2 regions of the Methylophilus sp. DMC14 genome follow, and region 2 is predicted to be linked to the other one. Evidence: predicted binding sites of a transcription regulator. Region 2 holds the regulator's gene; the other holds the start of a gene.

Region 1 (3,211 bases), on a different contig from region 2:
GGCCGGTGTCTTCTACGGCCTCGACAGATTGACGCATGCTTTCTTCAACGGCACGTTTGATAATTTCGATGGCTTGATCTACATCAAACGGTTTGGCCAGATACTCAAACGCGCCACCCTGAAAGGCTGCGACAGCACTTTCGAGGTCTGAGTAGGCGGTCATGATAATGACTGGAATTTCAGGATACCGCTGCTTCACCTCGGATAAAAAGTCCAGGCCCGAGCCATTGGGCATGCGGATGTCACTGACGATGACTTGGGGTTGTTCACGATTTAAAGCGTTGAGGGCTTCTGCTGGGGAGGAAAATGTTTTGAAATCAAAGTCGGTGCGCGCCAGGGCTTTTTCAAACACCCAGCGGATGGATTTGTCGTCGTCTAGGATCCAGATTGGCTTCATAGCTGTTTCTCGTGAATTATTGTACGGATGATTTTAATTGCGTACTTTCAATAGGTAGCAATATATGGAAGATGGTTTTACCCGGCTGCGAGTCACAATCGATCATGCCGTGGTGCTGGGTAATAAAGGTTTGTGCCAAGGCCAGGCCCAAGCCTGTGCCGCCTTCACGACCGGATACCAGTGGGTAGAAAATACGTTCTTTGATGCCGGCAGGGATGCCTGGGCCGTTATCAATAATCTCTAAATGAATCCCGACACGGTAACGTTTTCTGGCTAGCGTAATTTGGCGCTCAGCACGCGTGCGGAAAGTAATGCTCGCACCTTCGGTCTGGTGCTGCTGCATCGCTTGTGCCGCATTACGCGCAATATTGAGCACGGCTTGGATCAGTTTTTCGCGATCGCCAATGAGCTCCGGCAAGCTGGTATCGTAGTCGCGGATCACGCGGATATGGTTAGGCGATTCTGCCAGTAACAGACTGCGTACGCGCTCCAGCACTTCATGAATGTTGGTGGGCTCATATTTTGGCACGCGGTGTGGTGCCAGCAGTCTGTCCATGAGGCTATGTAGTCTGTCAGCCTCTTTGATAATCACCTGGGTATATTCTTTTAGGCTGGGTTGCGGCAACTCAAATTCAAGCAATTGTGCCGCACCACGCAAGCCGCCTAGCGGGTTGCGGATCTCATGCGCCAGATTCCTGAGTAATTCAGAGTTGGCTTGCTGCTGTATCAACATGCGCTCTTCACGCGCAATACGCAATTGCTGATCCATTTGCACAAATTCCAGAATCAGCATGTCTTCCGGCGTTTGGTTGAACGCGGCTGAAATAGGGGTGGCTGTGCAGGTCACGGCCGTTGTATGGCCGCGTTGGGTGGTCAGTGCAAACTCATGCTCACGATATGGGCTCTGTGTTTCTATGGCGTTAGTCACGGCCATTTGCAAAATTTCGCAATTCACAAACACGTCATGGATATGCGCCCCTTGAATCTGGTTGGCACTAAATGCAAACAGAATCTCGGCGCTGGAGTTTGCGTAAGTAACTTCTAGTTGGTTATTAAGCAAAATGACTGCCGTGGCAATATGCTCTAAACCACTAAAGCCGTTGGGAGATTTCTGTACCATGTCCTGAGCTTGTTAAAAAGAGTGAATCACGCCCTGTTTTAAAGCAAAACCCAAGCCAATTCTTACAAGAAACGTAAAAATGATTGAGCAAGCCCCCAAAATGGTGCATTTAAAGGTTGAGTTCTTTATTTAACAGCTCGATATTGCGCTCATGTGCCTGAATTTCGGCCTCAATCACTCGCAGTTTTTCTTCATACTTGGCGACATTCCTAAACGTTTTTCCATTGGCACCTCTATAGACTTCTGGCGTGTTCTGGGCTTCTTCATATAACAGGCGTGCATTCTCAAGTGCTTGTTTTTCTTGAGAAAGCTCGTTCATTAATAGCTCTCGCCGCTTTTGGTCGCGTTGATTTTGTGTCTGATTATCGACTTTGGGAAAATCGGCCGGAGAGGGTGTTTTTACATTGGCTTTTTTCTCCCTGGCAGGGGGTGGAGGCTCTGTGGTTCTGGGCCCACTAATAATGAGCTCTGCCTTGCTTTTGCCTTCGGGTTTGATATTGGTATAGGTGGTGACGCCGTTACTGTCGGTATATTTGTAAATATCTGCCCAGCTTTGGTTGCACATGAGCGCGAAGGTGCAAATGTAAAAAAGTCTTTTCATGGCAATAGTTTAGAGTAGATCGTTGAGGGTATCAACGTCTGCTCGCCTAAAAACGTTGACGGAACAGCGCGCACATAAAAAAACAGGGCAGCCCTGGGCTGCCCTGTTTTAGTGCGTGCTCTTGTGATTAGCAAGAGTAGTACAGGCCAAATTCCACTGGGTGTGGTGTTTGGCGCAGTTTAGTGACTTCTTCCATTTTCAATGCAATGTATGCATCAATCCAGTCGTCTGAGAAAACGCCGCCGCGTGTTAAGAACTCGCGGTCTTTATCCAGATACTCCAATGCTTGTTCCAGAGATGAACATACCGTTGGGATCAATGCATCTTCTTCTGGTGGCAGATGGTACAAGTCTTTAGTCGCTGGTTCACCTGGGTGAATCTTGTTCTGAACGCCATCCAGACCAGCCATCAACAGGGCTGAGAAAGCCAAGTATGGGTTAGCAATCGGGTCTGGGAAGCGCGCTTCAACACGGCGTGCTTTGTCTGAATGCACAAATGGAATACGAATCGCAGCAGAACGGTTTTTAGCTGAGTAAGCCAGTTTGACTGGTGCTTCGTAGTGTGGAACCAAGCGCTTGTATGAGTTGGTGCCTGGGTTGGTAATCGCATTCAGTGCACGTGCGTGCTTGATGATGCCGCCGATGTAGTACAGAGCGAAGTCGCTCAGGCCTGCATAGCCGTTACCTGCAAACAGGTTTTTGCCATCTTTCCATACTGACTGGTGTACGTGCATACCGGAGCCGTTGTCACCAAACATCGGTTTAGGCATAAATGTAGCAGTTTTACCGTAAGCGTGTGCAGTATTAGTCACTACGTATTTCAGGATTTGCGTCCAGTCAGCACGCTGTACCAAGGTCGCAAATTTAGTACCGATTTCACATTGACCCGCTGTTGCCACTTCGTGGTGGTGCACTTCAACAGGCACGCCCAATTCTTCCAAAGTCATGACCATGGCAGAGCGGATGTCATGCAATGAATCGACAGGAGGCACTGGGAAGTAGCCGCCTTTAACGCCTGGACGGTGGCCAGTGTTGCCGCCCTCGAATTTTTCACCTGAGGACCAAGCGGCCTCTTCGGAGTTGATTTTCACAAA
Region 2 (3,211 bases):
GCAACATTACGCTGAATGGCGCCGACGTGAGCCGCGCGCCCATGCATGAGCGCGCGCGCATGGGCCTGGCTTATCTGCCCCAAGAAGCATCCATTTTCCGCAAGCTCAGCGTAACCGACAACATCCTCGCCATTCTTGAAACCCGTCCCTATACGGAAGAGCAGCGTGAGGCAAGGCTTGAGTCCTTGCTGGATCAATTGCATATCCAGCACATCCGCAACAGTCAGGCCGTCAGCTTGTCTGGTGGCGAACGTCGACGCGTTGAAATTGCGCGCTGCCTGGCCACTGACCCTAAATTTATTTTGCTGGATGAACCGTTCGCCGGGATTGATCCGATTGCCGTGATCGAAATCCAGAAAATCATCCGCTACCTGAGCAGTCAGAATATTGGTATTTTAATCACCGACCACAATGTGCGCGAAACGCTGGACATCTGTGACCGCGCTTATATTGTCAATGAAGGCGCTGTGTTTGCAGCAGGCACGCCCGATGAAATCATTCAGAACGAAGGTGTGCGTGAAGTGTATCTGGGCAAGAATTTTAGGCTGTAATCCGTCATGAAACAGAACCTGCAATTACGTATTTCGCAAAATCTGGCGCTGACGCCGCAGCTGCAGCAATCGATCCGTTTGCTGCAACTTTCCACGCTGGAACTGAACCAGGAACTAGAAACCATCCTGCAGGAAAACCCGTTACTGGAAATGTCAGACGGTGAAGAAGGCGAGTTTGAAGATAACACACCGCCTCCCCCCACTGTAGAAGCTGAGCCGACAGATGCCAGCTCGTTTGACATGGCAACGCAGCAAGAGATCACCGCACCGGCAGAAAGTCTGCGTGAAGACTTGCACGATGAGTTGGGCGGGAGCGAGAGCGACCTGCCCAATTTAAACGAGGAATTCACGCCGCCAGAGTTTGAAGATGATTATGAAGAGTTTGGCAGCACCAGCAACTGGGACGAAGCCGGACGCAATCATCAGGAAGACGAAGACAGTGACTTTTCCAGACAGGAAACCACCAGCATCAGTTTGCGCGAGCATCTGATTGACCAGATACAACTGGCACATTTGTCGCAACGTGACATGAGCCTGGTCAAACTGCTACTGGATAGCATCACTGATGATGGCTATCTGGAGCAAGATCTGCAGGAGATTGTGGAGCACTTGCCACTCGAACTTGAGGTCGAGCTGCTGGAACTGGAAACCGCCCTCAAGCTGATCCAGAATCTGGACCCTGTAGGCGTAGGTGCGCGCGATTTACGCGAGTGCCTGCTCTTGCAACTGACGCGTTTGCCGCAAGAAACGCCACACTTGCAAACCGCCATTGCCATTGCCAAAGACCACCTGGCGCTGCTTGCCAACAAAGACTTTGTCAAACTGCGCAAGGTGCTTGGTTGCGATGAAGCGGTACTCAAGGCGGCGCAGCACCTGATCCGCCAGCAAAACCCCAGACCCGGCAGCGAGTTTTCCAGCTTTAGTCACGATCACTTTATCCAGCACGATGTGGTGGTTAAAAAAATCAAGGGCATTTGGGTCGCCTCCTTAAATGATGGCGTGATCCCCAAACTGCGCATCAACCAGATGTATGCGGACATCCTCAAGCGCAACCGCGAGAGTTCAGGCCAATACCTGCAAAGCCAGATGCAGGAAGCCAAATGGATGATCAAGAATATCCAGCAGCGTTTCTCGACCATTTTGCGCGTGTCGCAAGCCATTGTAGACCGCCAACGCAACTTCTTTGAGCATGGTGAAATAGCCATGCGCCCACTGGTACTGCGTGAAATCGCCGAAGAACTCGACTTGCATGAAAGCACAGTTTCACGTGTCACCACGCATAAGTATATGCTCACACCGCGTGGCGTCTATGAACTCAAATACTTCTTTGGCAGCTCGGTAGCCACAGACGCAGGCGGCTCCTGCTCTGCCACCGCCATCCGAGCCTTGATCAAGCAAATGGTGGCCGAAGAAAACCCGAAAAAGCCTTTGTCGGACAACCAGATCACCGACACACTGGCACAACAAGGCATCGTCGTTGCCCGCCGTACCATAGCCAAATATCGCGAGTCCCTGAATATTCCGCCCGCGAACTTGCGCAAAACGCTCTAAACAAAAAAGGCCGCAGATGCGGCCTTTTTTGTTTCTCAGCTCCGATCACCTGATTGTGATCTTGGCAAATTTACGTTTACCCACCTGTGCGATCACTGTCACACCTTTAGTCAAAGGCAGATTCTTATCATCCACCTTGACGCTGTCGAGCTTGACGCCGCCTTGCTGCACTGCGCGCATGGCTTCACTGGTGCTTTCAACCAGGCCCGCCTGTTTTAACAATTGGCTAATGCCGATGCTGTCGCCTTCAATGGTCACTTCAACTTCGGGCACGTCATCCGGGATGCCGCCTTTGGCACGGGTCTGGAAGTCCTGCAAGGCTTTTTCAGCCGCGGCTTGACCATGGAAACGCGCCACAATTTCTTGGGCAAAGCCGACCTTGATATTGCGGGGGTTTGCGCCACTGGCGACTTGCGCCTTCCATTCGGCAATGGTTTCCAGCGTCGCAAAAGACAGCAAATCAATATAGCGCCACATCAGTTCATCTGAAATCGACATGATCTTGGCAAAAATAGTCTCTGGCGCCTCGCTAATGCCAATGTAGTTACCGAGTGATTTGGACATTTTATTGACGCCATCCAGCCCTTCCAGCAGCGGCATCATCAGCACACATTGCTGCGACTGGCCGGCCTGCTTTTGCAACTCACGCCCCATGAGCAGGTTAAACTTCTGGTCGGTACCACCGAGCTCAAGATCCGCTTGCAGGGCGACCGAATCATATCCTTGCAGTAACGGGTACAGAAACTCGTGAATCGCAATCGGTTGATTACCCTTGAAGCGTTTGGAGAAGTCATCCCGCTCCAGCATGCGGGCCACGGTATTGCTGGCAGCCAGCTTGATCATCCCCGCCGCACCGAGTTCACTTAACCAGTTGGAGTTAAAAACAATCTCGGTTTTGGTGGGATCCAGTATTTTGAAGACTTGTGCGGCATAGGTATCGGCGTTGGCCTTGACCTGCTCCACGGTTAAGGGTGGACGGGTGGCGCTTTTGCCCGTTGGGTCACCAATCATGCCGGTAAAGTCACCGATCAGGAATAAAATCTGATGGCCCAGGTCCTGCAACTGGCGCAATTTATTAATGAGGACGGTATGACCCAGGTGCAAGTCGG

What was found. Region 2 encodes sigma-54, which starts transcription at its own class of promoters, with help from an activator protein. Its sites were predicted from a motif close to TGGCACNNTTCCTGCT; they were not measured.
Region 1: glnL (nitrogen regulation protein NR(II)) is a predicted target of sigma-54. The motif match lies at 1,560-1,575, and genes of this name have one in related genera.

What each region holds. Positions count from the first base shown of each region.
Region 1 covers NZ_JBQUZA010000001.1:816,985-820,195, forward strand. Annotated here, with positions in the region: gene ntrC (nitrogen regulation protein NR(I)) at 1-397, opposite strand, end outside; gene glnL (nitrogen regulation protein NR(II)) at 414-1,517, opposite strand; gene ACT53C_RS04005 (DUF4124 domain-containing protein) at 1,627-2,118, opposite strand; gene glnA (type I glutamate--ammonia ligase) at 2,246-3,211, opposite strand, start outside.
Region 2 covers NZ_JBQUZA010000002.1:462,737-465,947, forward strand. Annotated here, with positions in the region: gene lptB (LPS export ABC transporter ATP-binding protein) at 1-551, shown strand, start outside; gene ACT53C_RS06520 (RNA polymerase factor sigma-54) at 558-2,102, shown strand; gene tyrS (tyrosine--tRNA ligase) at 2,148-3,211, opposite strand, start outside.